3 regions of the Mesorhizobium sp. M5C.F.Ca.ET.164.01.1.1 genome follow, and region 3 is predicted to be linked to each of the others. Evidence: predicted binding sites of a transcription regulator. Region 3 holds the regulator's gene; each other region holds the start of a gene.

Region 1 (10,177 bases), 660 kb from region 3:
GCTGAGTGCGGCAGCAACCTGGTCAAGCCGCGGACCCTGCACGACGAAGGTCGTCAGCCCGGCATTCCTGACCACCTCGTCGACCGTGCCGGTGGCCAGCATCTTGCCGTAGGAGATGTAGCTGATGCGGTGGCAGCGCTCGGCCTCGTCCATGTAATGCGTGGAGACCAGCACGGTCAGCCCCCCGCTGGCCAGCCGATGGATCTCGTCCCAGAATTCACGCCGCGCCTTCGGGTCGACGCCCGCCGTCGGCTCATCGAGCAACAGCAATCTGGGGTTGTGCATGATGCAGGCGGCCAGTGCCAGCCGCTGCTTCCAGCCACCGGACAGCGTGCCGGCCAACTGGTCCTTGCGCGAGGTGAGGCCAAGATCTTCCAGAGTCCTGCCGACATGCTCGTCGAGCGGCTTCAACCCATAGAGCCGCGCCACGAATTCAAGGTTCTCGGCGATGGTCAAATCCTCGTAGAACGAGAATTTCTGCGTCATGTAGCCGACTTCGCGCTTGATCCTCAGACTGTCGGTGCGAATATCGAAGCCGAGCACCGTGCCTTCGCCCTCGTCCGGCGTCAGCAGGCCGCACATGATGCGGATGGTCGTCGTCTTGCCCGAGCCGTTCGGGCCGAGGAAGCCGACGATCTCGCCTTCAGCCACCGTCATCGTCACATGGTCTACGACGGTCTTGTCACCAAAACGCTTGACCAAGCCATGGACATCGATGGCGTTCATTTGCCGATATCTCCCAGATCGACATCGACGATCTGCCCCGGTTGCAGCGCGCTGGCATCGCCCTCCGGCCGTGCCTCGACCAGATAGACCAGCTTCTGCCGGGTCTCGAGTGAGTAGATCACCGGTGGCGTGAATTCCGGATCCGGCGACACGTAGCTGACGCGAGCCTTCACGTCCGGCCCGCAGCCGTCGCAATGAACATTGAGCAGCGTGCCGACTTTCACCGACGAGAACGCACTTTCCGGCACATAGACGCTGAGCTTCACGGCGCCGTCCGGCAGTATCGAAATGACCGGCGCGGTCGGGCCGGCCGTGTCGCCCGGATTGCGGATCACGTCGTTGACGCGACCGGGCGACGGCGCCGCCAGTACGCGCTTCGACAGCCGCCAGCGCGCTTGCTCCAGCGTCGATTGCGCTTGGCTGACCTGATTCTCGGCCGCCTTGATCGTTTCGGGCCGTGCCGGCAGGCCGCCGACGGCGAGATTGGCTTCCGCCTGGCCGACCTGCGCATTGGCTGTCTCCAGCGTGGCCGAGGCGGTGTCAAAATCGGCCTGCGTGCCGGTGCCGCGTTTGAACAGGTCGCTGGCGCGGGTGTATCTGCGTTTGGCGTCTGCGGCCTGCGCCTTGGCCATGTCGACCTGCGCCTTGAGCACCTCAATCTCTTCCGGCCGTTTGCCGACCTGCAGGTCGGCAAGTTGCGCCTGGGCCTGGGCAAGGGCCGCCTCGGCTTGCGCGACAGCTATTCTTGCGTCGGCGCTTTCCAGCGTCACCACTGGCGTGCCCGGCACGACACGGTCGCCGCGCTTGACCGAAATCGTCTCCACCTGCGCCACCTCGATCGGCGCGAGCAGCACATAGTCGCCCTCGACATAGCCGACGGCGAGCGGCGCCGCCGGTGCGCAGGCGCTGAAAAGCAGGGCGGCGAGCGGCAGAGAGCAGAGGAAACTCATGACCTACGATCCTTCCGGGCGGCCAATATGGCCCCTAGGTTATCCGTCACCGCCGCCGCGATCTTGGTGGCCTCGGCGTCGCCGATCGCGCGCCAGCCCATGCGGCGCATCACCGCCTCGCGACCGATGCGGAAATAGACGACCTGGCCGATCAGCGTGAACACGGTGAGTCGGGTAGCCTCGCTTTCGGCCGGCTCGCCCGTCGCCTGCTCCCAAATCAGGCAGAGCCGGCGATGCGTCGGCTCGAACACGCCGTCATAGATGCGGTCGAGTGCCGCCGTCGGATGCGAAAGTTCACGCAGGACGAACTGCACGATCTCACCGGCCTCCGGCCTTGCCACGATGAAGGCCACCATCCGCTCCAATGCGGTGAACAGTTGTGCCCGCGCCGCTTCGGGGTCGCCCGCTTCTGAAGCGCTCGGCGCCTGCAGATTGCCGATCGCCTGGCCGGCAATGGTCTGGATGGTGTCGACGATATAATCGGCCGCTGCCGCGCGAAGCCCTTCCTTGCCGCCGAAATGATAGGCGATCGAGCCGATATTGGCCTTGGCCTCAGCCGCGATCTCCCGCGTCGATGTGCCGTCGAAACCCTGGCGTCCGAACAACTTCAGCGCCGCGCGGACAAGTGCCGCGCGCGTCATGTCGGCGGGAGATGCCTCGCGACGCAGGATTTTGGCGTTTGTTGGCTTACTCATAACGGACAATTTAATCAATCGAATGATTAATGTCAACTCGCCTATGTCCATCTTGCCATCTCCAGCCGCACGCGCTTTAGTGCGAAGCCATGGTCAAGGAAATCGAGCGCAAGTTCCTGGTCTCCGGCGCGCAGTGGCGGGATCTGGTCGAGGCGGACATCCGCATTCGCCAGTTCTATCTCGCCGCCGCACCCGACCGCTCGGTCCGCGTGCGCATCAGCGAAGGCGCCTCGGCAAAGCTGACGCTCAAATTCGGCAGCAAGGCCCGCGAACGCGACGAATTCGAATATCCGATCCCTCTGGCGGATGCGGAACAGATGCTGGCCTTCGCCATCGGACGTGTCATCGAGAAGACACGCCACCATGTTAGGCATCGCGGCCTTCTCTATGAAGTCGATGTCTTCGGCGGGATGCTTAGCGGTCTGGTGGTCGCCGAGCTTGAGACGCCGCAGGACGTGCAGGACGAAATGCTGCCAGATTGGCTCGGCCGCGAAGTCACCGGCGAGCACAGGTTCTACAACGCGTCGCTCGCCCTCGAGGGGATTCCGGAGATCGCCGCATGAGCTATCGCATCGATCCGCGCCTGCCGTTGACCGGCGAGGTCAGGCGCATCCTCGCTGAGGAGATCGGCAAGGCGCTCGTCCATCTGGACGCGGCGCATGACAGGCCGGAGCAGGCGCTGCACAAATGCCGCAAACGGCTGAAGAACGTTCGTGCCTTGCTGCGCTTGGTCCGTTCCGGAGACGAAACATTCTGCCGGACCGAGAACCAGTGTTACCGCCAGGTGTCGGCTCTGCTGGCAGGCCCGCGCGAGGCAACCGCGCTGGTCGAGACCATCGACCGGCTGGCGGCAAGCTTTCCCGAACACGGTGCAGGCGGCGGTCTCGATGAGGTCCGCGACAGGCTTGTCGCCCGCCAGCAGGATTTGCATGGCGGCGCTGGCCTCGGCGCCGCGATAGGTGCAGCGATTGCCGCCTGCGAGGAGGGCATCGGCCGGATCGATGCGCTGGCCTTGCCCGACCAGCCCGAACAGGCCGCCGATGTGCTTGCCGAAGGCGCCCGCATCACTCTGCGTCGCGCCAGAAAGGCGCTGGACAAGGCTGGCTCCCGGGGTGAGGCCGACGATTTCCACGATCTGCGTAAGGCGGCAAAGACTCACGGCATGCATCTGTCGCTGCTCGGGAGGCTGTGGCCGACGCCGATCAAGGCCCGGCGCAAGGCGGTCGACGAACTCGGCGAAATGCTGGGCGAACTGCATGATGTGTTCGTCCTGCGTACGCTTCTCGAAGCCGACGACCGGCCGCTCGGCTCTCCTCAAGAAACGCGGCTCCTGAGCAAGCTGTTGAAGCGCTCGGAGAAAAGCCTGAAAAAGACCTGTCTCGCCGCGGCAGCCGATCTGTTCGGCGACAGCCCCAGGCGCTCGACAAGGAAACTCGCGCGCAAAGTGCGCGACGATCTGGCCGGTGCGCCGCACGAAGACGCCAGTGCGCCGGGCGCCGCAGGCTGACTCGGTCCTTGCGTCGGTGTCCGTCCCGACATCGTTGACAAATGAGGAGGAGGTTTAGACCTCTCCCGGGGGGGCTTTTTTCAGTTGCGCCCGCGCATCCCTGATCGATGCGGCATAGGTCACCAGCGGCCGCTTGACGCCATGATTGATAAGCATGCGACGTGTCTGCGGCGAAGCGCCTGATATAATGAAGCGCACGCCGGCGCGCCTCGCCTTGTAAGCAGCGCCCTCGATGACGTTGGCCGCCGTCGAATCGAAGAACGGCACCTCCGAGCAGTCGAGGATGAAGTTCTTGCGCTGGTCGGCGATGCGGTCCAGCACCGTGGCGACGGTCGAGGCGGCGCCGAAGAAGAAGGCGCCCGAAATCCGGTAAACGACGGTGTCGGCCTCGCTCGCTTCGCTCGAATCGTATGCGTTAGCAGCGCCGGTTCTGTCGGCGACATCGTCCTGCACCAGTCTCTGGTCCGGCTCAACCGCAATGCTCTTGGCCATGCGGTCGATGAACAGGATCGAGCCCAGCGCGAAGCCGACGACGATGCCTTCGGTGAGGTCGCGGAAGATGACGATCAGGAATGTCGCCATCAGCACCAGCGCATCGCCGCGTGAGGCACGCAGCAACGTGGCAAAGGCCTGCTTCTCGAACATGTTCCAGCACACCACCGCCAGCACGCCGGCAAGGGCTGCAAGCGGGATGTAGCTGGCCAGCGGCGCCGCGACCAGCATCAGGGCAAGCAGGAGGACCGAGTGGATCATGCCCGAAACCGGTCCATGCGCGCCGGCTCGCACATTGGTCGCCGTGCGGGCAATAGTGCCGGTGGTGCAGATGCCGCCGAACAGGGCGGACGCGATGTTGGCAAAGCCCTGCGCCACGAGTTCGCAATTGGAGCGGTGCCGCCTTCCAGTCATGCCATCGGCGACAACCGCCGACAACAGCGATTCGATCGCGCCGAGCAGCGCAAAGGCTATGGCGTCCGGCAGGACGTCGATCGCCCTATCGAAGCTGATTGGCGGAAAGGCCGGCATTTGCAGGCTGCGCGGGATGCCGCCGAAGCGTGTACCGATCGTTTCGGCGGGCAGGGAAAACAGCGCTACGACGAGCGAAGCCAGACCTATGGCGATCAGCATGGCGGGCCATTTCGGCCGCCACCGCTTCATCAGGGCGATGGCGACGATGGTCAGTACGGCCACGAAGGTGGCGGCGACATTGATCGTGCCGGCCGCCTCGCCGATAGCCATCAGCTTCGGCACCAGCGGTCCAGGCTCTTTGCCGGCGAGCTTCAGCCCGAACAGCTCGACGATCTGGCCGGAGAAGATAATGATGGCGATGCCGGCGGTGAAGCCGACGGTCACCGGATAGGGAATGAACTTGATGTAGGTGCCAAGCCTGAGATAGCCGATGGCGAGCAGGAAGATGCCGGCCATCATCGTCGCCAGCAGCAACCCGTCGACACCGACCCGCGCCACCGTTGCCGCCACCAGCACGATGAAGGCGCCGGCCGGCCCGCCGATCTGGAAGCGGCTGCCGCCGAGCGCCGAGACGAGGAAGCCGCCGATGATGGAGGTGTAGAGCCCGCGCTCCGGCGTCACGCCCGACGCGATCGCGATCGCCATCGACAGCGGCAGCGCGACGATGGCCACGGTCAGTCCGGCGATGGCATCGGCCTTGAAATGCTCTGAGGTGTAGCCCTCGCGCAGCACCGTCACCAGTTTCGGCGTGAACAGTTCGGAAAATGTTGGCCGCGCCGGTTGATGAATTGCCCGCCGATCCATGGACTGCCTTCCGCTCCTGATGCAGGTCGCTCAAAGTGGGGCAACGACATGCATAAAAACCAAGGCGGCGAGATCGTCGGCAGGACTGTCGGCGGTCGCCGTCGCGACTTTTATCGACTCAGCCTGGGGGGTTCTTCGGCACGATCGGCTTGAGGCGCACGCCCCTGCCGCCGCGCTCGCTGGCCTGGTTCTCGCCGATCAGTTCCACGCCGGCCTCATCGAGGGCCTGGATGACCTTCATCAGCGTGTCGACTACGCCCCTGACGACGCCGTCGCTCGCTTCCATGCGCTGGATGGTTGGAAGCGAAACCCCGGCGCGCTCGGCGAGCGTCTTCTGATCGATGCCGGCCAGCGCCCTTGCGGCGCGCATCTGCGCGGCAGTGATCATCGGCTAAAAACCCCGTCTGAGTCTCCAGCCCATGTATAATATCATCATTGTGATGGTTCAAGCGTCACGATGCACATGTCAGACATGCGCGCCATACCATTTTGCGTCCTGCAGAGCCTGCGCGCCAGCTAGGATAGCAGGCCCCAGCTGCTGCAACTTCGAGGAGAATTAGCACAGCTTCGTTCTGAACGGCCGGTTCAGGCGCCGTCGGTCCGCCCACGCCGTCGCTGTAGCGCCCATGCGGCCAACCAGCACAGCATCGCCCAGGCGAAGCCGGCGCACCAGCCGGCCAGCACGTCCGATGGCCAATGAACGCCGAGATAGATGCGGCTAATGCCGACCAGCAGTGTCGTCAGCACCGCCAGCGACAGCACGTAAATCTTCGTCGTTCGTCCAGGCAGGAAGCGCGACGCCATGCTGCCCAGCGTCAAATATGTCACCGCCGACAGCATCGCGTGGCCGCTCGGAAAAGAAAGCGATGCCACGTCGGCGAGATGCGAGACCAGATCGGGGCGCGGCCGGTCGATTCCGAGCTTCAGCGTGCTCGACAGGGCCTGCCCGCCCGCCACCGCGACGAGGACGAGAAACGCCGGTCCCGGCCTGTGGATCAGCAGCAGATAGACGATCACGGCGGCCGTGATCAGCACGAGCACGCTGGCGCTGCCGAGGCTGGTGATGTCGCGCATCGCCCCTTCCAGCCATAGCGGTCCGATCGGATTGTCGGGCTGGCCCGCTTCACGGAAGGCGAGCAGGATTTCCGTATCGAAGGCGTGCGGCGTGGTGTCTCGCGCCACCTCCATCAGTTCCTCGAATCCCCAAAGTCCGCCGGCGAGGACCAGTCCGGCCAGCAGCACCGGGAATTCGAGCCAGTTGAACAGCTTGCTTGCGGTATTCTTCATCGGCCCTCGCAGTTACGGCCTTTGCAGATAGGGACCGAGCGTGATCAGCGCCACCGCTGCGACGGCGAGCACGATGCCAGTGCCCTGCAACGGATTGACGCGCTCGCCGAAGAACACCAGTGCCACCACGTTCACCGATACCAGCTGGATCACCGCCGACAGGCTGAACGACACCGACATGCCGAATTCACGGATCAGCCTCAGCATGATCAGATTGCCCGCCGAATAGAGCGCCAGCGTCAGAACGATCTTGCCGAGGCTCGGCGCCAGTCCCCATTGCTTGGCCGCCGTCGCCGCCAGCAGGAAGATCACCGTCGAAATGCCGAGCTGCCCCAGTCCCCAGAAACTCACTTTTTTCCCTCTCGACGCGGTCCTTCCACGCTTGCCGCAGATGTTGTTTCCGAAGCTCGGGTCGCGGTCAAGCGAGGCTGATCATGGACACGAAATCGGGGCTGGAAATTGGCCGGCAATGTCATCAAACTGTGATCTGCCGGCGATACGCGGTCAGTCAAGCAGCACGCTCAAGCCATCCCAAAGAAAGCCAGAGGGCAAGCCCATGACAGAACATCGCTCCCCAAACGCCCATTTCCGCACCAGCCTGCTCGAGGAAAACGGTGGGCCGGGAGCCAATCCCACCGACAACCAGACGATGGGCGAGATCATCGCCGCGCGGTTCTCGCGCCGTGGTTTCCTGCAGGGATCGCTCGCGGCAACCGCCATCGCCGCCACCGTCAGCCCGCTGGCGCTGATCCTCGCCGACGATGCCCGCGCCGCCGGCGGCTCGGCCTTCAGCTTCGACGAGGTCGAGGCAGGCGTGGACGACAAGCATCATGTCGCCGCCGGCTATGACGCCGACGTGCTGTTGCGCTGGGGCGATCCGCTGTTTGCCGATTCGCCGGAATTCGATCCAACAAAACAGTCGGCGCAGGCCCAGGAAAGACAGTTCGGCTACAACAACGACTATGTCGGCTATATCCCGATCGACGGCTCGGCCGAGCATGGTCTGCTGGTGGTCAACCACGAATACACCAATCCGCATCTGATGTTCCCGGGCCTCGTCACCATCGTCGAGGGCGAGGCCAAGCAGGCGCCGCTGAGCAAGGAACAGGTCGATATCGAGATGGCCGCGCATGGCGGCACCATCGTCGAGATCCGCAAAGTATCAGGCAAATGGCAGGTGGTGCGCGACGGCAAGCTCAACCGCCGCATCACCTCCAATACCGAGATGGCACTGTCCGGCCCCGTCGCCGGCCACGACCGCGTCAAGACCAGTGCCGATCCGACCGGCATAAAGGTCTTCGGCACCGTCAACAACTGTGCCGGCGGCGTCACGCCCTGGGGCACCTACGTCATGGCCGAGGAAAACATACACGGCTATTTCTCGGGCGAGCTGCAGGCAGGCCACAAGGAGGCCGCCAACTACAAGCGCCTGGGGATTCCCGAGGGCGCCTATGAATGGGGTGCGCATTACGACCGCTTCGACATCGGCAAGGAGCCGAACGAGCCTAATCGCTTCGGCTGGATCGTTGAGGTCGACGTCAACGATCCGACCTCGGTGCCACGGAAGCGCACTGCCATGGGCCGCTTCAAGCATGAGGGTGCTGAATCGATCGTCGCCAAGGATGGCCGTGTCGTCTTCTATCTCGGCGACGACGAGCGCTTCGACTATGTCTATAAATTCGTCACGGCCGGCAAGTTCAACGCCGAGGACCGCGCCGCCAACATGAATCTTCTCGACGACGGCACGCTCTATGTCGCCAAATTCGCCGAGGACGGGTCGATCGAATGGCTGCCCATCGTCTTCGGCCAGGGCCCGCTGACGGCGGAGAACGGCTTTGCCAGCCAAGCCGACGTGCTCATCGAGACGCGCCGTGCCGCCGATCTGCTCGGCGCCACCAAGATGGACCGCCCCGAGGATATCCAGCCCCATCCGACGACTGGCAAAGTCTACGTCATGCTGACCAACAATTCTAAACGCAAGACGGACCAGGTTGATGCCGCCAATCCGCGCGCCGAAAACGCTTTCGGCCACATTATCGAGATCGTCGAGGACGGTGGCGATTTCACTGCTGCCAAGGGCAAGTGGGAAGTGCTCTTGAAATGCGGCGATCCCTCAGTGGCCGAAGTCGGCGCCACCTTCTCGACCGCAACGACCGCCAATGGCTGGTTCGGCATGCCGGACAATTGCGCCATCGATTCGGCCGGCCGGCTTTGGGTCGCCACCGATGGCCAGGGCCCGAAGGCCACCGGCCGCACCGATGGCCTGTGGGCGGTCGACACCGAAGGCGAGGCACGGGCGACATCAAAGCTGTTCTTCCGCGTGCCGATCGGCGCCGAAATGTGCGGCCCGCTATTCACGCCCGACGACCAGACCGCCTTCGTCGCGGTTCAGCATCCGGCCGATGGCGGCGAAGACTGGGAGGCTTTTGGCCGTCCCTCTTACTACGAGGACCCGTCGACCCGCTGGCCTGACTTCAAGCCCGATATGCCGGTGCGGCCGTCGGTCGTCGCCATCACCAAACAGGGCGGCGGCAAGATCGCGGTCTGACCAGGGCTTGCGGCCTCAGAGGGGGATTTCGCTGATACGAAATCCCTTCTCTCCCTTAAAAGGTGTTTGAGAAAAGGGGAGAGGGCCCACATCATCGTCGAGATCGTCAAACGCGATCCGGCCACCAACCACGCTCTTGGCAATTATCCATCGCGTTGAACCACGGCCATATTCATCGTGCTTCTCAATCTGAAGCCAATGGATTCGTACAAGCCTATGGCCGCTGCGTTGCTGGCATAGGCGTGAAGGTATGGTATTTCGCCGCGCGCCATGATCTGGCTTGCCACGAACAGGGACAGCAGCCTGCCTAGGCCGCCGCCGCGAAACTCCGGATGTGAGCACACCCCGCTAAGCTCGGTGTAGCCGGGCTGCTTCATGCGTTCGCCGGCCATCGCCACCAGTCTGCCTCCGATTCTCACACCCCAGAAATCGCCCAGGTTCAAAGCCTCGAGCGTGAATGGCCCGGGCTTGGTGATCGACGCCAAGGCGAGCATCTCGGCGGCATCGTCGCGCGTCATGCGTTGCACGCGCTCGTCGGACACGATCTGCAATGGCGGCTCGGCAATCATCTGGACCAGGGCAGCAGTGGAAATCACAGAAAACCTCGCCGGCAGGGCAATGGCGTCCGCCTGAACCAGGATGGCGCTCTCATACGGTGGAATAAGCCTGCCGAGCGCTTGCAGGCTTTCCGGGT
Region 2 (10,177 bases), 260 kb from region 3:
CATGGCCCCGGCGGCGTTGTGGCAGTTTGATTACGAGCCGATCTTCGCCTTACGGGCGTCGATGATCGGCTGATAGAATTCCGGGGTGACCGGCGAATAGCCCTTGTAATCGCCGCCTTGTATCGCCGAGAAACAGGCCGGGTCGGTTTCCGGAAGCTTGGTCAGGAAATCGGTGATCTTCTGCTTGGCGCCGGCGTCGATCGACGTACGCACGACCAGCGGGCCATTCGGAATCAGCGGCGACTGCCACAATTCGACAAGGTCGTCCATCTTGAGCACGCCCTTGTCGACCATCTTGCGAAGATTGCCCGAGCTGTAGCCGTCGTTAAACTCGCCGACGCCGGAGGCCCAGGTTGTGCCGGCATCGAACGTGCCTTTCAGAACTTCAAGGACGAGCTGTTCGTGGCCGCCGCCGAAACCGGTCGACGCGAAGTAGCTCTTCACATCCATGCCGATGTCCTTGGGCAGTGAGGTGACCGGGATCAGGTAACCAGAAGTCGAATCGGGATCGGCGAAACCGAGTTTCTTGCCCTTCATGTCGGCGAGCGTCTTGATGCCGGAATCAGCACGGGCAACCATGACCGAATGGTAGCCGGTCGAACCGTCGGTCTGAACCGTCGTCAGGATCGGCTGAACCGCGTCCTTGTTTTCAAGATAGATCTTGGCGTAGCCGGAAGCGCCCAGTTCGGCAAAGTCAAGCGTGCCGCCAAGCAGGCCCTGGATGACGCCGTCGTAATCGGCGGCCGGGAACAGCGAAACTTTCTCGACACCGAGGACGTCCTTGATGTGATCGGAGAAGCACTGGTAGTTGCGCAGACGGTCGGCTTCGTTCTCGCCGCCCAGAATGCCGACGCGGAATTCCTTCAGGTCCTGTGCCTGAACCGCGCCCATCGCCATGGCGATGACCGAAACAGCACCGAAAAACATCATTCTAAACATTTCGCATCTCTCCTGTTGGTTCCGGCATCGCGCCGGCAGCGTTCGAATTTTGACAGCGCCCTTGACGCGGGCTGGCGATCCAGGCGCTCTTTTGTTTGTCCATGATCTTTTCTGGATACCGGTATCCACTTGTCGGGATCATGGAATTAGTAGCCAGGAAATGCGGGCTCGAGCGGTACTGCGGATGCGGCGATTTTTTGCTTGATGGTGACGCTGGTCGAGGTGATGGCCTCGGAGATTTCACCGCCATTGCTGTCGGCACCGTAGACCATGCGCACCGCCTCACGGTTGAGATCTTCGGGGGGGCCGTCGAACACGACCTTGCCGGCGGCCATGCCGATGATGCGGTTGCAATAGGTGCGCGCGGTATCCAGCGTGTGCAGATTGGTGACGACTGTGAGGCCCTCGCGCAGATTGATGTCCTGCAGCGAATCCATCACCACCTTAGCGTTGAGGGGGTCGAGCGAGGCGATCGGCTCGTCGGCAAGGATGACTTTCGGCTGCTGCATCATGGCGCGGGCGATCGCGACGCGCTGCTGCTGGCCGCCGGACAAGGTGCCGGCCGGCTGCAGCGCCGTGCGGGCAATGTCGAGACGTTCGAGCGCCGCGATCGCCTCGGCCCGTTCCTCGCGGGAGAAGAGACCGAGCAGATTGACAATGGTCGAGCGGTGATTGAGCCGGCCGAGCAGCACATTGGTCAGCACGTCGAGACGCGGCACAAGGTTGAATTGCTGAAAGATCATGGCGCAATCGCGCTGCCAGCGCCTGAGCAGCGAACCGCGCAGGCTGGAAACTTCGGCGCCGTCAAAGAAAATCGATCCTTGGCTGGGATCGATGAGGCGGTTGATCATGCGCAAAAGCGTCGACTTGCCGGCGCCCGAGCGGCCGATAATGCCGACCATCTGGCCGTGCGGGATCGAGATGTCGACATTGCTGACGGCGGTGTTCTTGCCAAACCGGCGGGTGACACCGCGGATTTCGAGCGTGGCTGAGGTTGCTGACATAGGCAAGTTCCAGTCCAGTCGCGTTTGGAAGGTCTGTTAACCATCGCTAGCGCAACGCCATGAACCTGCGGTGTCGGATTGATGTCAGTTTTGTTACCGCCCACAGGCTTGGCGGCGAGCCATGAATGGTGAATAGTGAATAGTGAATAGTGAATAGTGAATAGTGAATAGTGAATAGTGAATAGTGAATAGTGAATAGTGAATAGTGAATAGTGAATAGAAAGGGCTTCACCAGCCTCTGCTGGCTGCCAGCGTCACCATTCACCATTCACCCCCTTCAGCTGCCGTATTTTTCCAGAAACGCTTCCGCCGAAAGGGCGCGGAAATCGTCGAGCGCGGCGCGCAGGCGGGCATGGTCCCAATCCCACCAGGCGAGTGCCTGATAACGTTCCGCCGTGTGGCGGTCGAAGCGTTCGCGGATTGGTTTCGCCGGCACGCCGCCGACGATGGTGTAGGGCGCAACGTCCTTCGACACCACCGCGCCGGCGCCGACCGCCGCACCGTCGCCCACGGTGACGCCGGGCAGGACGGTCGAGCCGTGGCCAAGCCAGGTGTCGTGGCCGATGGTGACGCGTCTGGCGCGGCGCTGGGCGAAGAATTCGCTTTCGTGCTGAGCGTCGTCCCAATAATCCGAGGCGCGATAGGTGAAATGGTGCAGCGTCGGCCGCCACGTCGGGTGGTTGGTGGCGTTGATGCGCACATTGGCGGCGATGTTGGCGAACTTGCCGATCGTCGCGCACCAGACGCCGCAGTCCTGCATCATGTAGGAATAGTCGCCGATTGTGCTCTCGGAAACTCGGCAGCGATCGGCGATCTCGGTCCAGCGGCCGAGCGTCGAGTTCTCGACTTCCGCCGTCTCGTGGACAAGCGGCGTTTCCGACAGTTTCCTGGTCATGCGGCGATTTTCCCGGCGGCAAAAGCGGTCACGTCGATGACGCGGTCGGCTACCGCCTCGCGCACGTCGTGGTCATGGAAGATGCCAAGCAGGGCGACGCCGGCCGCCTTCTTGGCCGCGATCAGCGTAATCACGACATCGCGGTTCCTGGCATCGAGCGAAGCGGTCGGCTCGTCGAGCAGCAGGATCGGGTGCTCGGTGATGAAGCCGCGCGCGATGTTGACGCGCTGCTGTTCGCCGCCGGAAAAGGTCGCCGGCGGCAGTGCCCAGAGTTTTTCCGGCAGGTTGAGCTGCCCCAGCAAGGCGCGCGCCTTGCCGCGCGCAACTTCACGGTCCTCGCCGCCCTCGACCAGCGGTTCGGCCACGACATCGAGGGCGGAGACGCGCGGCACTGTGCGCAGGAACTGGCTGACATAGCCGATCGTGAGCCGGCGCACGGCAAGCACGGTGCGCGGGCTCGCCGTCGCGAGATCGATGAGCCCGTCCTCGTGCTGGACGATGATCTGGCCTTCGTCGACCGCATAGTTGCCGTAGAGCATCTTCAGGATCGAGCTCTTGCCGGCGCCGGAAGGGCCGCCGAGCACGGCGCACTCGCCTGCCCTGATCGAGAACGACACGCCGGTGACGACAGGCAGTTTGATGCCGTCGCGCAGATGCATGGTGAAGCTCTTGGCGACATCGGAGACGACGAGCGGGGTTGCCATGATCACACCTGCAGAATGGAAGAAACAAGGAGCTGCGTGTAGGGCGCGCGCGGATCGTCGAGCACGCGGTCGGTGAGGCCGCTTTCGACGACGCGGCCGTCCTTCATCACCATCATGCGTTGCGACAGCAGACGTGCCACCGCGAGGTCGTGGGTGACGACGATGGCGGCCAGGCCGAGATCGGTGACCAGGCCGCGCAACAGGTCGAGCAGGCGCGCCTGCACGGAAACGTCGAGGCCGCCGGTCGGCTCGTCCATGAACACCAGCCGCGGCCCGGTGACGAGATTGCGGGCGATCTGCAAGCGCTGGCGCATGCCACCGGAAAAAGCGCGCGGTTCGTCGTCGATGCGGTCCTCGTCGATCTCGACGCGTGACAGCCAGTCGACGGCGCAAGCGCGGATTTTTCCATAGTGGCGGTCGCCCACCGCCATCAGCCGCTCGCCGACATTGGCGCCGGCTGACACCGTCATGCGCAGCCCGTCGGCCGGGTTCTGGTGGACGAAGCCCCAGTCGGTGCGCATCAGGAAGCGGCGCTCAGCCTCGCTCATGCGGTAGAGCTCGCGGAACTGACCGTCGCGCATGCGGTAGCTGGCGGTGCCGGAACTCGGCAGCAATCTGGTCGAGAGACAGTTGAGCAGCGTCGTCTTGCCGGAACCGGATTCGCCGACCACCGCCAGCACCTCGCCCGGCCACAGGTCGAAGGTGACGTTTTCGCAGCCGACACGCGAGCCGTAGAATTTGGATAGCGCGGAAACGCGCAGCAGTGGTTCGTCGGTCATTGCGCCGGCTCCGTTTTTTCCAGGGCAAGAGGGGTTTCAGGCGCAAGATGGCCGCGATGGCCTCCTTCGCGCCGTTTCTCGCAATGGTCGGTGTCGGAGCAGACGAACATGTGGCCGCCATGGTCGTCGAGGATGACTTCGTCGAGATAGACGTTCTCGGCCGCACACAGCGCGCAGGGCTGGTCGAAGGTCTGCACCTCGAACGGGTGATCCTCGAAATCGAGGCTGACCACATCGGTGAAGGGCGGCAGCGCATAGATGCGCTTTTCGCGGCCAGCACCGAATAGTTGCAGAGACGGCGAACGATGCATCTTCGGATTGTCGAACTTCGGCGTCGGCGAGGGGTCCATCACATAGCGGCCCTCGACCTTGACCGGGTAGGCATAGGTAGTGGCAATGCGGCCGTGCCTGGCGATGTCCTCGTAGAGCTTCACATGCATGAGGCCGTATTCCTCCAGCGCATGCATCTTGCGCGTTTCCGTTTCGCGCGGTTCGAGGAAGCGCAACGGTTCGGGGATCGGCACCTGATAGACCAGCACCTGGCCCGCGCTCAGTGGATGTTCGGGAATGCGGTGGCGGGTCTGTATGATGGTCGCCTTCGCCGTCTCGGTGGTGACGGCGACATTGGCGACCTTCTTGAAAAAAGCGCGGATCGAGACGGCGTTGGTGGTGTCGTCGGCGCCCTGGTCGATGACCTTCAGCACATCGTCGGGACCGATGATCGAAGCCGTGACCTGGACGCCGCCGGTGCCCCAGCCATAGGGCATCGGCATTTCGCGCGAGGCGAACGGCACCTGATAGCCGGGAATGGCTATGCCCTTGAGGATCGCGCGACGGATCATCCGCTTGGTCTGCTCGTCGAGATAGGCGAAGTTGTAGGTGGCGATGTCGGTCATGGCGATCGCTTCCACTTTGTGCTACCGAATTGACTTCCAAGACACGGAAGAAGGGCCAGGCTCAGGTGACTCCAACCGGATGGATGCACATCGGAATCCTGTTGCTGGTGTTCGTCGGCGTGGTTGCCTTTGTCCTTCGAAGAATGGTTCTTCCTGCGCCGAAGGAAGGCGCGAATGGCGAAACCGTTGGCGGCAGTAGCGGCTACGGCGGATCCGGAGGGGTGTAGCGGCCATTCCCACGAGATCATGGTGGTGGAGCTAACTGAAGTCATTCCGCGGCCTGCCTCTTCTCCTCGGCTTTGCCGGCGTTTTCGCGGGAATCGTGCTCGGCGCGCATGCGGCGCACCAGGTCGAGCTCGGCCTGGAAGTCGACATAGTGCGGCAGCTTCAGATGCTCGACGAAGCCGGTCGCCTGGACGTTGTCGGAATGCGAGATGACGAACTCCTCGTCCTGGGCTGCGGCGACGACATCTTCGCCGAATTCGGTTGCACGAAGAGCGCGGTCGCACAGCGCCATGGCCATCGCCTTGCGCTCGCTCTGGCCGAAGACGAGGCCGTAGCCGCGGGTGAATTGCGGCGGCGCCTTGGCCGAGCCCTTGAACTGGTTGACCATCTGGCACTCGGTGACACGTACGGAGCCGAGCGGTACTGGGAATGGCAGCTCCGGCACGTCGAGTTCCAGCTCGACCTCACCGATGCGAACCTCGCCGACGAAGGGATGGTTGCGGGCATAGCCGCGCTGGGTGGAATAGCCGAGCGCCAGCAGAAAACCCTCGTCGCCGCGTGACAGCGCCTGCAGGCGGATGTCGCGCGCCATCGGAAATTCCAGCGGCTCGCGGGTGATATCGCCGGGGATATGGTCCTGCGGCATGTCGCCATCAGGCTCGATCAGGCCCTCGCGGGCGAGGATCGCGGAGACGCGCGGCATGGCTTCCGCCTCGCTGGCACGCTGCAGCGGCTCGGCGACATCGCCGCCCGCGGCGAGTTCGGGATCGAGCAGCCGGTGAGTGTAGTCGAAGGTCGGGCCGAGCAGCTGGCCGCCGGGTAGGTCCTTGTAGGTCGCCGAAACGCGCCGCTCGACCAGCATCGCGCCGGTGTCGATCGCGTTGGTGTAGCCAAAGCGTGGCAGCGTCGTGCGATAGGCGCGGACCAGGAAGATCGCCTCGATCATGTCGCCGCGCGCCTGAACGATGGCTAGTGCCGCCAATTCCCGGTCGTAAAGCGAACCTTCGCTCATCACTCGGTCGACGCCGAGCGCCAGCTGCTCGACGATCTGGTCGAGGCGAAGCGCCGGCACGGAACGGTCGCCGCGTCGGCGGTCGGCGAGCAGGGAGTGGGCGTTGGCAATGGCCGCTTCGCCGCCTTTTACCGCGACATACATATCACGCCTCCATCGTCTTGATGCGCGTCGTGCGCGGCAGGCAGGCAACGCCGTCGGGGGTGGCAAGGATGATGTCGACGCCACGCGGAAAGCGCTGGTTGTTCTGCTTCCATTGTTCGACGAAGTGGCGCGGCATCTGCGCCGGCGCGATGGTTGCAGTCTTTTCGATGCCGGGACCTTCGAGCAGCAGAGGGGCGCCTGAAACGAGATCGCTCACCTGCAGGATCAGCGTCGTGGAGCGGTCGGGATAGTCCTGGGTGCCTTGTGAAAAGCCGTCGAGCGCCATCATCTCGGCCGGCGTGGCGATCAGCGCGAAATGCGCATCGGCTGGCGTGTTGGCCAGTGGCGTGCCGGTGTGGAAGCCGAGCCAGAATTTCACCGCTGCTGGGGCCTGCAAAACGAGGTCGAACCAGAGCGGCGTGTCGTTGTCGCACAGCGCCAGCGCGATAGCACCCGCGGTGGCCGACAGCGGCGCCGGCGGGCGGGCAAAGACCGGGAGGGGCTGCAGGGTGCCCGGCCGCGCCATCGCGTCCATCACGGCGCGGAATACCGTCTGGGCGTCGAATACCGGATCGGCAAAGCCGCCCTCGATCGCTTGCGTTGCGATGTCCATCAGTCTTCTCCGCGTACCATGGTGAAGAAATCGACCTTCGTTGCCGCCGTCTCGGCGCGCCGCCGTTCACGTGCGCTGGCCAGTGCGGCCTGCAACGGCGCAATGAGTTTGGTCTCGACCTCGTTACGGCGGGTGGGATCCTGCCAGAGCGCGTCGGCTATCGCCGCCAGCCTTGCTTTGTGCTTGTCACGGCCGAGCGCGTAGCAATGGCCGATTTCTCCTGAGGCAAGCCGCACCGTCGCGCGGGTGACCGTCGCTTCGCCGACATTGAACGGCGCGCCGCCGCCGCCGATGCGGCCACGCACGGTGACCAGGCCGGTTTCGGGACCGCGCAGGAGTTCCGCTTCCGAAGGCAGGCCGGCTTGGTTCCAGAGGCGGACGATATCGTCGCCGGTCGATTGCGCTAGGGTCGCCATGACGGCCTTGCGCTCAGCCTGATCGCGCGCTTCCTGTCCTCGCATGGCAGCCATTCCTTCTCGTTCCGAATTTGTATAATGATGTAGACAATTATACAAATTATACCTATTCTCTAAAGCGTGTCCATGACGGATCGATGACAGGGGCGAAAAGATTGGGGCAAGAGATGATCGGTCAGCAGATGGCCAGCAGCTTAGAGCGGCGCACCGGCATCTCGCTGTGGCGGCAGATAGCCGACCAGATCCTCCATTCGATCGCCGTCGGCGACTTTGCCGAGAATGCTGCGCTGCCACCGGAAGTCGCACTGGCCGAGCGCTATGGCGTCAACCGCCATACGGTGCGCAGCGCCATTGCAGCACTGGTGCAGGATGGCGTGCTCAGGGCCGAACAGGGGCGCGGCACTTTCGTGCTTTCGCGCAAGCGCCTGTCCTATCCGATCGGCGCCCGCACCCGTTTTTCAGAGGGCTTGCAAGGGCAGGCGACGGAGCGCCGCAGCGTGCTGCTGGAATCGGCGGTCGAGCCGGCCAGCCGGCGTGTCGCAGAAGGCTTGGGTCTCGCCAAGGGTTCCAGCGTCATCCGCCTCGAAACACGCGGCGAAGCCGACGGACAGTCGGTCTCGCGCGCCACCGGCTGGTTCGATGCGAAACGCTTCGCAGGCATCGAGACCGCTATCGCGGAAACTGGATCGGTGACCGCCTCGCTCCAGCGTTTCGGCATCAGTGACTATCTCAGGCAATCGACAGTGCTGTCGGCGCGCCACGCAGATGCCGCCGATCTCGCCGATCTCGATCTGCAGTCCGGCGCCATCGTGCTGGTCACGGTCGCCGTCAACGTCACGCCGGACGGCCAGCCGATCCAGTTCGCCGAAACGCGCTTTCCGGCTGAGCGCGTCGAGCTCAAATTATCGGCGCGGTAGGTAGGTGCGCGTCTAGCGGTTCATCGTTTCACGGAAACGCTGAACCGCTCTATCTCTTTGTTTTTACGCAATTCCGGACGGAAAACTGTTCACACTTTTCCTGGAATTGCGCTAGCCCGGTCTCATCCGACCTGAATGACCGCCTTGATCAGGCCGGATTTCTCATGCGCCCAGCGGGCAAGGTCGCGCGGCGTGTCGCCAAGCGTCGTGCGATGGGTGACGAGCTTTGCCAGCGGCACAGCACCATCGCGGATCGAAGCGGCGACATGGTCGAAGTCGGCGCGCAGCGCGTTGCGGCTTCCGATCAGCGTCATCTCGCGCTTGTGGAATTCGGGATCGGAAAAGACGATATCGTCCTTGACGACGCTGACCAGGACCAGCGTCCCGCCATGCGCGACATGGGCGAACGCCGAGTGGACGGACTGGGTGTTGCCGGTGGCATCGAAAACCACGTCGAAGCCTTCGCCGCCGGTCGCCTCCCGCACCAGATCGATTGCCGATCCCTTCGAACCGTCGAGGGTGGCAAAGCCGAGTTCGCTTGCGGCGAAATCCAGCCTCTCGGCACTCGTGTCGAGCAGCGTCACGTGGAGACCGGCGATGCCGGCAAACAGCGCCGTGCCGAGCCCGATCGGCCCGGCGCCGATGACCAGCGTGCGCGCGCCGGGATCAGCCAGCGAGCGCCGCACGGCATGCGCCCCGATCGCCAGGAATTCGACGGCGGCGGCATCCGCCAGCGACAGGCCGTTTGCCGGATAAAGATTTCGCGCCGGCACCAGGATCCGTTCGCACATGGCGCCGTCGCGGTGGACGCCGAGCACCTCGATCTTCACGCAGCAATTCGGCTTGCCTTGCCGGCAGCCGATGCATTTGCCGCAAGCGAGATAGGGATTGATGATCACCGGTTCGGCGCCGGCGAGATCGACGCCTTCGCCGGCCTCGATCACAGTGCCGGAAACCTCGTGGCCCATGATGCGGGGATAGGCGAGGAACGGATGCTTGCCCTCGAAGATATGATAGTCGGTGCCGCAGATGCCGACATGACTGACCGCGACCAGCGCCCAGCCAGAGGGCGGAGTGCCTGGCGCCGGGCGGTCTTCCAGAACAAGCTCACCGGGCGAGCGGCAGACGACGGCTTTCATACTTCAATCCAGTCTGTTCATGAAACCGCCGGCCCGCTAGCGCCGGGCCGGCGGTTGTTAATATGGACTACTTGCCGCGGCGGCGCAGGCCGTCGAAATAGACGATGACGATAATCAGCACGCCGGTAATGATGCGCTGCCAGAAGGCATTGACGTTCAAGAGATTGGCGCCGTTGTTGATGGTGGCGAGGATGAAGGCGCCGAGCAGCGGTCCGTGCACCGAGCCGACGGCGCCGAACAGCGAGGTGCCGCCGATCACCGACGAGGCGATCGCCTGCAATTCCCAGCCCTCGGCCTGCGTCGGATTGCCGATGCCGATGCGCGACGCGAGCAGCACGCCAACGAAAGCCGCGCACAGGCCAGACAGCGTATAGGCCATGTAGATGGTGCGCTGGACGTTGACACCGGACAGACGCGATGCCTCGGCATTGGAGCCGACCGAGAACAGATAGCGGCCCCAACGGCTGTGATGCAGGAAGACATAGGCCGGGATA
Region 3 (10,177 bases):
TGCGATCTCGTCATACGGTGCCGTCGGACGGCCGGTCAGCATTCATACCGACGATGCCGCGAAGGCGCGGCTGAAGGGTCGTTACCGCACGGAAACGTGGTTCAAATGGCTCGGAGCCGGAGCCGTCGCGTTGGCCGGCCTATTCCTTGTGCTGCTCCTGTCGACGATCGTCACACAGGCGATCCCGGCGCTGCGGCAGAACTATCTGACGCTGCCGATCGACCTTTCGGCGGCCAAGGTCGACCCGGCAAAACTCGATGAAGTGAACTACGACGCCATCGCTCAGGAAGCGCTTACGGCGAGATTTCCGGATATTACGAGCCGTCAGGACAGGCGTCTGCTGCGCGGGCTGATTTCCACCGGCACAGGCGTCTTCCTGCGCAAGGATATTGCGGCTGATCCGGGGATGCTCGGAGGAACGGTGGACTATGCGGTTCCAGTTGACGATTTTGCCGACCTCTATCTTAAGGGGTTGCTTGCCGACGTCGGTTCGGACGAAGCGATTTCGACAAGCGTCACGCCTTCGGAAACCAGCGGCGACATCGATCTGACCTTCGGCGACGACGCCATGCTGGCGCTGGCGCGCGGCCGTGGTGCGACCGAAGGCGAAAACGGCATGCTCACGCTGACGAGCGGTGCATCATCGCTGCTGGTCGTGTTCAACGGCGGCACGGTCAAGCTCACCGCGCTGTCGCCGGGGCCTAGTGGGACGGCGGTCGCAAAGGGCACGGTGATCGAGGCGCTGGACAGCACGGCGCCCGCTGCGAGCGGCCAGGCATTCCTGCGCGTCATCGATAGGCCGGAAGCATCGCGAAAGATTTCCGACAAGGAGATCGTCTGGCTCGACACGCTGAAGAGCGCCGGCCTAATCGAAAGCCGATTCAACTCGATCTTCTTCTTCACCGGCGCAAGCCGCGAGCCGGAACTGGCCGGTGTCTGGGGCGCGGTCGTCGGATCGTTCCTGACCATGATCGTTACGCTCGCCATCGCCTTCCCGATCGGGGTTTCGGCGGCGATCTATCTTGAGGAATTTGCCCCCAAGAACCGGCTGACGACGATCATCGAAGTGAATATCAACAATCTGGCGGCGGTGCCTTCGATCGTCTTCGGCCTGCTTGGACTTGCCGTATTCCTGAATTTCTTCGGCATGCCGCGCTCAGCCCCGGTGGTCGGCGGCATGGTGCTGGCGCTGATGACCCTGCCGATCATCATTATCGCCTCGCGCGCTTCGCTGCGCGCCGTGCCGCCGTCGATCCGCGAGGCGGCGCTCGGCATCGGAGCGTCCAAGGTCCAGACCGTATTCCATCACGTCCTGCCGCTGGCGATGCCGGGCATCATGACCGGCACCATTCTCGGAATGGCGCATGCGCTGGGCGAAACCGCGCCGTTGCTGATGATCGGCATGGTCGCCTTCATCGTCGACATTCCCGGCGGCTTTACCGATCCCGCGACGATCCTGCCGGTGCAGATATTCATGTGGGCGGATTTCCCGGAAGCTGGATTCCAGCAGAAGACTTCGGCGGCGATTTTGATTTTGCTGCTGTTTTTGGTCATCATGAACGCCATTGCGGTGATACTGCGCAGGCGCTTCGAGCGGCGCTGGTAAGGAGCAGAGGATATGAACATCATGACGGAAGCCGGCGTCGAACAGAAACTGAGCAGCGCAACCAATGCCCCTTCGATCAAGATGAAGGGCGAAAAGGTCTCTGTTCATTACGGCGAGAAGCGAGCTCTGTTCGACGTGGACCTCGATGTCCGCGAGAACCAGGTGACGGCGTTGATCGGCCCATCGGGCTGTGGCAAGTCGACCTTCCTGCGTTGCCTGAACCGAATGAACGACACGATCGATATCGCGCGGGTGAGCGGCAAGATCACGCTCGACGGCGAGGATGTTTACGACCCGAAAATCGATGTCGTCGAGCTACGAGCTCGCGTCGGCATGGTTTTCCAGAAACCGAACCCGTTTCCGAAGTCGATCTATGAAAACGTCGCCTACGGTCCGCGCATTCACGGCCTGGCCAGGAGCAAGTCCGAGTTGGACGGCATCGTCGAATCGAGCCTGAAGAAGGCCGGTCTGTTCAACGAGGTCAAGGATCGCCTGCTCGAGTCGGGCACCGGTCTCTCCGGCGGACAGCAGCAGCGCCTGTGCATCGCGCGCGCTATCGCCGTGTCGCCGGAAGTGATTCTGATGGACGAGCCCTGTTCGGCGCTCGATCCGATCGCCACCGCCCGCGTCGAGGAACTGATCGACGAACTGCGCCAGAACTACACGATCGTCATCGTCACCCACTCGATGCAGCAGGCAGCGCGCGTGTCGCAACGCACGGCGATGTTCCATCTCGGCTATCTGGTCGAGGAGGGCGCGACCGACAAGATGTTCACCAATCCCGACGACAAGCGCACCCAGGACTACATCACCGGCCGATTCGGCTGAGCGGTCCGGCGGCGAATTTCGAACACGAGGACAGGATCATGGGTGAACACACCGTCGCATCTTTCGACGAGGAACTGGAGCACATCGACAGGCTGATCCGCGACATGGACGAGCTCGCCGCCGCGATGGTCGCAGCCTCGATCCGCGCGTTGCTTGCGTCAGACAATGCGATGGCGCAGCGTGTTGTCTCGGACGACGCCATCATGGATGCGCGGCAGCGCGAACTCGACGATAGCGCGATCACCCTGATCGCCAAGCGGCAGCCGATGGCACAAGATCTGCGCGCCGTGGTTGGCGCAATCCGCATGGCCGGCGATCTCGAGCGCATCGGCGACCTGGCCAAGAACATAGCCAAGCGGGTCAGCGCAGTCGGGCAGAGCGCCACGCCGCGCAATCTCTCGCACGGCATCGACGCGATGGCGGATCTCGTTCTCGAGCAGCTCCGCGGCGTGGTCGAGCACTATGTGTCGCGCAATGCCGGCGCGTTGAAAGAACTGCGCGCCGACGACCAGAAGATCGACGTGAAATACACGGCGGTTTTTCGCGAACTCCTGACCTACATGATGGAGGATCCGCGCAACATCACCGCCTGCACGCATCTGCTGTTCTGCGCCAAGAATCTCGAGCGTATCGGCGATCATGTCACCAACATCGCCGAAAACGCCTACTTTGTCGTGACCGGGCAGCAATTGCCGGCGGATCGCCCGAAGCTCGACGAAACGACGATGTCGGCGCCGGCGACATGACAGGAGTGACCGGCCGATGATCGCGCCGCGCATCATGGTGGTGGAGGATGAAGAGCCGCTGGGCGTCCTCCTCCGCTACAATCTGGAATCCGAAGGCTATCAGGTCGAGGTGGTGACGCGCGGCGACGAGGCCGAAATCCGGCTGCAGGAAAACGTGCCCGATCTGCTGGTGCTCGACTGGATGGTGCCGGCGGTTTCGGGCATCGAGCTTTGCCGGCGCCTTCGGGTGCGTCCCGAAACCGAGCGGCTGCCGATCATCATGCTGACCGCGCGCGGCGAGGAGAGCGACCGGGTGCGCGGCCTTTCCACCGGAGCCGACGACTATCTGGTCAAGCCGTTCTCGACACCGGAATTCATGGCCAGGGTCAAGGCGCTGCTGCGCCGCGCCAAGCCGGAAGTACTGTCCAGCGTGCTGAAGGTCGGCGACATCATGCTCGATCGCGAATCGCACAGGGTCTATCGCAAGAAGAGCGAGATCCGGCTCGGGCCGACCGAATTCCGGCTGCTCGAATTCATGATGCGGCACCCGGGTCGGGTCTTCTCGCGCAGCCAGTTGCTCGACAATGTCTGGGGCGAGACGATCTACATCGACGAGCGCACGGTGGACGTCCATGTCGGCCGGTTGCGCAAGGCGGTCAACAATGGTCGCATGCCCGATGTCATCCGCACCATCCGCGGCGCGGGCTATGCGATCAGGGAAGACTAGGGATGTGCTGATACGGGTGATTCCGGCCTGCGAACGGCGGCTTCCTGCGCTTCCGGTGCTCACGTACCCGAAATTACGCTCCGCTCCGGTTCTCGGAACCCCCATTCTCGACTCGGCCTGACCTGAATCTCAACACACCCCAAGTCGCGATCCGGGGATCCCTGCCTTCGAATTCAAGCCACGTTCTTTCCGACCGAGCCGGCTCGTGCCTGGATGCTCGGCGCGAAGATCTCCTGGTCGACGAAGCTCAGCGCCCGCATGGCGCAGCCTTCTCGGATCAGCGGCAGTTCGTTCGGCTCGGTGTCGAAGGAAATCGAACCCGAATGCTGGCCGCCGGCGGTCTGGGCGATGGCCTCGCGCAGGGCCGGCTCAATCAGGTCGAAGGCGGCAGCGCTGGCACCGACCATGGCGACCGGCGCCGGATCGATCAGCGCGAACAGGCTGCCGAGCCCGAAGCCGAGCGCTTCGCCGGCCTTGCGGTAGGCTTCGCGCTCCGGTCCGTCCGTCTCGCGCGCCCGGGCCGCCAGTGCCCGCATCTCGGCGTCGCTGACATCGGCGACCGGCTCGGCGTTTTCGCTCAATTGCCTTGCGTTGCGCCAGATAGCGTAGTTGCCGGCATAAGCCTCGACGCAACCGCGCCGCCCGCAGCGGCAAAGCGCGCCGCCCGGCCGATGAATCATGTGGCCGAATTCGCCGCCTGAGGAATGGGTGCCGGTGAACAGCTCGCCTTTCAGCACCAGCCCCATACCGATGCCATGCGAGAGCAGGATGGCGATGAAATCGTCGCGGTAGCGATCCGGGTCGCGCCAGCGCAGCGCCACGGCCATCATGTTGCAGTCGTTCTCCATGATGGCCGGAATGTCGAACTCGCGTTCCAGAATGTCGGCGAAGGCGATGTTCGTCTGCGGCGTGATCGGCGACCATAACATGGCGCGCGCATGGGAATCGGTAATACCCTGGATCGCCAGCGCGATGCGGGCGACGCTTTGGACGTCGAGGTCGGGGTCTTCGAGCCGGCGCCGGACGATGGCGACACATTCGTCGATCAGCTCGTCGCGCGACATGGTCAGCGTGTCCAGCCGGCGCTGTTCCTCGGCGACCACTTGTCCGGCATAGTCGATGACAGCGATCGACAGGAAATTCAGCGACAATACGACAGCCAATACCGCAGCGGCTTCCGGATTGAGGCTGAGGCCAACCTGCGGCCGGCCACGTTTCAGCGAGACGGTCTCACTCGCCTTGGTCTCGGCCAGGATGCCTTCCTGGATCAGGTCGGAAGAGATCGCCGATATGGTCGAATGGCTGAGGCCGGTGGTTGCGGCGATCTCGGTCCGCGACGGCTGGCCTGCGCGGCGTACGGCCGAAATAACCATGGCCCGGTTGCGCCGGCGCAAATCGTCATGGCGGATCCCAACCGACATTGTTTTGCTTCCTCCCTATTGCCGCGGCCGCTCATGAATCGGAAGCCGTCAGGCCGACAAATACTGGCAGAACCAGAAGGACCTGTCATTGTTTATTCCGAGACTCGAAAAAAAGCCGGCAGGAGATTAAAATCCATCAGAATTCATGTTGACAGTGCTTCGGCGTTGGATCAGTATTTTTTCGAGGCTCGAAAAAAAGAGTCTTTGTGCCGGCCTTCGGGCCAGTTGGTCGCGCCGTACGCGGCGTAGGGAGGAATATCATGAAGAGATTCACAGCCGCCATCCTGGCGGGGGTCGCCATGTCGCTGACGCTCGCGTCGGTCGCACAGGCGAAGGACAAGGTCATTGGTGTTTCGTGGTCGAACTTCCAGGAAGAGCGCTGGAAGACTGACGAAGCCGCCATGAAGTCGGCGATCGAGGCCGCCGGCGACAAGTATATTTCCGCCGATGCACAGTCCAATCCCGGCAAGCAGCTGACCGATGTCGAGAGCCTGATCTCGCAGGGCGCCAACGCGTTGATCATCCTTGCGCAGGATGCCTCGGCCATCGGGCCGGCGGTGCAGAAGGCGCTGGACGAAGGCATTCCGGTCGTCGGCTATGACCGGCTGATCGAGAACAAGGACGTCTTCTATTTGACCTTCGACAACCAGGAAGTCGGCCGCATGCAGGCCCGCGAAGTGTTCAAGGTGGCGCCGGAAGGCAATTACGTCTTCATCAAGGGCTCGGGCGCCGATCCGAATGCCGATTTCTTGTTCGCCGGCTCCATGGAAGTGCTCAAGGATGCCATCGACAGCGGCAAGATCAAGAATGTCGGCGAGGCCTATACGGACGGCTGGCTTCCCGCCAACGCCCAGAAGAACATGGAACAGTTCCTGACCGCCAACGACAACAAGGTCGATGCGGTGGTTGCCGCCAATGACGGCACCGCTGGTGGCGTCGTCGCGGCGCTGACGGCGCAAGGCTTGGCCGGATCCGTCCCGGTGTCGGGCCAGGACGGTGACCATGCCGCGCTGAACCGCATCGCGCTCGGCACACAGACGGTGTCGGTGTGGAAGGACGCGCGCGAGCTCGGCAAGAACGCCGCCGAGATCGCCTCGCAACTGGCCGACGGCAAGCAGATGACAGACATTGCCGGCGTCAAGGACTTCGCCACGCCGGGCGGCAATGTCGTCAAATCGCTGTTCCTGACGCCGATTGCCGTCACCAAAGACAATCTCGACGTCGTCATCGACGCGGGCTGGATCGAGAAGGAAGAGGTCTGCGCCGGCGTGGCGGCGGGCACTGTCCCGGTCTGCAACTGATCCGGCCTTCGCAAGAAGCCTGAAACGCCGCGGCTTCACGCCGCGGCGTTTTTTCAAAAAGAATTGTTTTTCCGCTTCTCGCAGATAACTTCCAAGCTGCTTCCGGCATCCGCGGCAGACGGCAAACCGGTGGGAGGACATCATGACCGACACGACTTCCAACACGCCGGCCGCCGATACAGGCGCCGATCGGGCGCGTGAATCCGAGCTCAGCCCGGTCGGCCGCTTCCTCAAGGCAACCGAGCTCGATATACGCATGCTCGGCATGGTCGGCGCGCTGCTGGTCATCTGGGTTGGAATCCACATCCTGTCGGGCGGGCTTTTCCTCACGCCGCGCAACCTCTGGAACCTGTCGGTGCAGACCTCCTCGGTCGCGATCATGGCGACCGGCATGGTGCTGGTCATCGTGATGCGCAACATCGATCTTTCGGTCGGCTCCGTCGAAGGCGTGATCGGCATGGTGATGGGCGTCGCGCAGGCCGAATTCCTCATCCGGGTCATGGGGTTCCAGCTTGGAAATCCCTGGATATGGATCATCGCACTGGCTGCCGGCGTGGTGCTCGGCCTCATGATCGGCGCGCTCCAGGGCTTCATCATCGCCTATCTCGAGGTTCCGGCCTTCATCGTGACGCTGGGCGGCCTGCTGATCTGGCGCGGCATGGCGTGGCTGATGACGAGCGGGCGCACCGTCGCGCCGCTCGACGCCACCTTTCAGCTCATGGGTGGCGGGCCGCGTGGCTCGATCGGGGCAACCGCAAGCTGGATCGTTGGCATTCTCGCCTGTGTGGCCGTCGCCTTGATGCTGCTCAACGGCCGGTCGCAGCGCAAGCGGTTCAAGTTCCCGCTGCGTCCCGTCTGGGCGGAGACCTTGCTTGGTGTTGTCGCTTGCGCCGCCATCCTCGGCGCCGTCTGGATCGCCAATTCCTATCCCTGGCCGATCGGCATCGTTCGCCAGTACGCCCAGCGGACCGGCATCACCATCCCGGAAGGCGGGCTGTTCATCGCCCATGGCATCGCCATACCGGTGCTGATCGCGGTCACTGTGGGCATCGTCATGACCTTCATCACCAGCCGCACCCGTTTCGGCCGCTATGTCTTTGCCATCGGCGGCAATCCGGAAGCGGCGGAACTCGCCGGCATCAACACGCGCTGGGTGACTATGAAGGTGTTCATGATCATGGGCGTTCTGGCCGCGATCAGCGCGGCGATTGCGTCGGCCCGTCTCAATGCGTCGACCAATGCGCTGGGTACGCTGGACGAGTTGCTGGTCATCGCGGCCGCGGTCATTGGAGGCACGTCGTTGGCCGGCGGCTCCGGCACGGTGCTCGGCGCCATGCTTGGCGCACTTCTGATGCAGTCGTTGCAGTCCGGCATGGTGTTGCTCGGCATCGATTCACCGCTTCAGAGCGTCGTCGTCGGCGCCGTCCTGGTCATCGCCGTCTGGCTCGACACCGTCTACCGCAAGCGGGTCTGACCATGATCACGAAAAAGTGGAGATCGGTTTTTGACAAGATCATGCTCACGCAAAAACCATAGGGAGGAACGATCATGGCTGACACAACTGCTCCCACGCCACTGATCGACATGCGCAACATCTCGATTGCCTTCGGCGGCATTCGCGCCGTCGACGATGCGTCGATCGATCTTTTCCCGGGCGAGGTCGTGGCGCTGCTTGGCCACAACGGTGCCGGCAAGTCGACGCTGATCAAGATCCTGTCCGGCGCCTACAAGCGCGACTCGGGCCAGATCTTCGTCAATGGCGAGGAGGCTTCGATCTCCAATCCGCGCGACGCCAAGAAATATGGCATCGAGACGATCTACCAGACGCTGGCTCTCGCCGACAATGTCGACGCCGCCGCCAACCTCTTCCTCGGCCGCGAGCTGATGACCGGCTGGGGCACGCTCGACGATGGCGCCATGGAGGCCGAGGCGCGCAAGGTGATGGGCAGGCTCAATCCCCGCTTCCAGCGCTTCAAGGAGCCGGTGGTCAAGCTTTCGGGCGGCCAGCGGCAGTCGGTGGCTATCGCGCGCGCCATCCTGTTCAACGCCCGCATCCTGATCATGGATGAGCCGACGGCGGCACTGGGCCCGCAGGAAACGGCGCAGGTCGGCGAATTGGTCATGCAGCTCAAGGCCGACGGCATCGGCATCTTCCTGATCAGCCACGACATCCACGATGTGTTCGAGCTTGCCGACCGTGTCTGCGTGATGAAGAATGGTCGAGTCGTCGGCACGGCGCGCACCAGCGACGTAACCCAGGACGAGGTGCTTGGCATGATCATCCTGGGCAAGTGCCCGCCCGGTGCCATTCCGGGGCCAGGTGCGCTGAAGATCGCCGCCTGAAGCTCAATAAGCCGGCTAAATACCCGTCATGTGATATGCCAGCGGTCATGATGGTTTGGCCGCGCCATTGTATTGACGCAGGGACTTGCCCATAAGATGGGGAACCATGGGCCGCAGCAGCAATTTGAAGAAGTTCTTTCCGATCGTCGCTTTCATCGCCGTCGCGCTGATCAGCCTGACGATGGCGGGATTCGCCTATTTCGCCACGCAGGAAGCGGCGCGCATCAAGTTCGAGGCGACGGCGGACGATGCGCTCAACCGGATCGATAGCCGCATCGACCTGCATCTGTCGCTGCTGCGATCGACCCATGCGCTGTTCGAGGCGCGCAATGGTGGCATTTCGCGGGGCGAGTTCAAGGCGTTCTTCGAAGCGCTTGGTATCAACGACAATTTTACCGGCCTGCGCGGTATCGGCTTTCTCCGGCTGGTGAGAGCCGGCGACGAGGCAGCCGTCGAACGTGCCATCCTGCACGACTATGGCGCCAGCCATGCGATCTATCCGGCTACGACAACGCTGCCATGGCGTACGCCCATTACGCTGTTTGAGCCGCTGGATCCTTCCAATCAATCCAGCATCGGCTACGACATGTTCACCGAACCGGTGCGGCGCGAGGCGATCGAAAGGGCGATGGCCGACAACCAGCAGCACGCGAGCGGGCGCGTGCAGCTCGGCCAGGAAACAGGTGCTGCGCAGACCTTCACCGGTTTCCTCGTTTTCGTGCGGCTCAACATCGAAACTGCGCCGGACGGCATCGATGCGTCCAAATCCTCGACATCAGGCTTTCTTTATGCAGCCTTCCGCGCCCGCGATCTGTTCCAGACCGCGCTCAGCCGAACGCCACTGCTGCCGGTGAACATCGAAATCTATGACGGCAAGGTGGATGCCGACCAACTTTTGTTCCAGTCGGAAACGCCGCCGGCATCGACCTTCGGTAACAGGCTGGTGGTTTCTCGCGAGATCACCATCGCCGGACGACCATGGACCGTTCTGTTCAGGCCGACAAGCGCCTTCTCGCAACCCTCCTCGCGCGCGATTCCGGTCATGCTCGGCCTCTTCGGGCTGCTGCTCGCAGGAACCATCGCGCTGGTGGCACGCTATCAGGAGCGGGCGTATGACGCGGTCTCGCTGCTTCATGAGACGACGGAAAAAAGCCTGCTCCAAAAAGACCTGATGCTGCAGGAGATGAAGCACCGCATCAAGAACTCGATCACCCGGGTACTGGCGA

What was found. The regulator PhoB, encoded in region 3, activates phosphate uptake and scavenging genes when phosphate is short. The targets are predictions, from matches to a motif close to TGTCATNNANCTGTCAT.
Region 1: a site for PhoB is predicted at 7,406-7,422, ahead of EN807_RS04140 (PhoX family phosphatase). Genes of this name have one in related genera too.
Region 2: a site for PhoB is predicted at 7,754-7,770, ahead of phnF (phosphonate metabolism transcriptional regulator PhnF). Genes of this name have one in related genera too.

The regions. Positions count from the first base shown of each region.
Region 1 is NZ_SRTG01000001.1:868,825-879,001, reverse strand. Features, by position in the region: gene EN807_RS04185 (ABC transporter ATP-binding protein) at 1-726, opposite strand, end outside; gene EN807_RS04180 (HlyD family efflux transporter periplasmic adaptor subunit) at 723-1,676, opposite strand; gene EN807_RS04175 (CerR family C-terminal domain-containing protein) at 1,673-2,371, opposite strand; gene EN807_RS04170 (CYTH domain-containing protein) at 2,461-2,934, shown strand; gene EN807_RS04165 (CHAD domain-containing protein) at 2,931-3,878, shown strand; gene EN807_RS04160 (SulP family inorganic anion transporter) at 3,933-5,648, opposite strand; gene EN807_RS04155 (helix-turn-helix transcriptional regulator) at 5,767-6,036, opposite strand; gene EN807_RS04150 (phosphatase PAP2 family protein) at 6,234-6,935, opposite strand; gene EN807_RS04145 (hypothetical protein) at 6,948-7,286, opposite strand; gene EN807_RS04140 (PhoX family phosphatase) at 7,492-9,483, shown strand; gene EN807_RS04135 (GNAT family N-acetyltransferase) at 9,627-10,177, opposite strand, start outside.
Region 2 is NZ_SRTG01000001.1:1,784,414-1,794,590, forward strand. Features, by position in the region: gene phnD (phosphonate ABC transporter substrate-binding protein) at 31-939, opposite strand; gene phnC (phosphonate ABC transporter ATP-binding protein) at 1,086-1,943, opposite strand; gene EN807_RS08795 (DapH/DapD/GlmU-related protein) at 2,221-2,838, opposite strand; gene phnL (phosphonate C-P lyase system protein PhnL) at 2,835-3,542, opposite strand; gene phnK (phosphonate C-P lyase system protein PhnK) at 3,545-4,321, opposite strand; gene EN807_RS08810 (alpha-D-ribose 1-methylphosphonate 5-phosphate C-P-lyase PhnJ) at 4,318-5,217, opposite strand; gene EN807_RS08815 (carbon-phosphorus lyase complex subunit PhnI) at 5,486-6,598, opposite strand; gene phnH (phosphonate C-P lyase system protein PhnH) at 6,600-7,211, opposite strand; gene phnG (phosphonate C-P lyase system protein PhnG) at 7,211-7,672, opposite strand; gene phnF (phosphonate metabolism transcriptional regulator PhnF) at 7,795-8,544, shown strand; gene EN807_RS08835 (zinc-binding alcohol dehydrogenase family protein) at 8,667-9,683, opposite strand; gene EN807_RS08840 (ABC transporter permease) at 9,751-10,177, opposite strand, start outside.
Region 3 is NZ_SRTG01000001.1:1,525,346-1,535,522, forward strand. Features, by position in the region: gene pstA (phosphate ABC transporter permease PstA) at 1-1,606, shown strand, start outside; gene pstB (phosphate ABC transporter ATP-binding protein PstB) at 1,619-2,434, shown strand; gene phoU (phosphate signaling complex protein PhoU) at 2,473-3,180, shown strand; gene phoB (phosphate regulon transcriptional regulator PhoB) at 3,197-3,886, shown strand; gene EN807_RS07445 (ROK family protein) at 4,060-5,307, opposite strand; gene xylF (D-xylose ABC transporter substrate-binding protein) at 5,568-6,608, shown strand; gene EN807_RS07455 (sugar ABC transporter permease) at 6,751-8,082, shown strand; gene EN807_RS07460 (ATP-binding cassette domain-containing protein) at 8,157-8,951, shown strand; gene EN807_RS07465 (CHASE domain-containing protein) at 9,076-10,177, shown strand, end outside.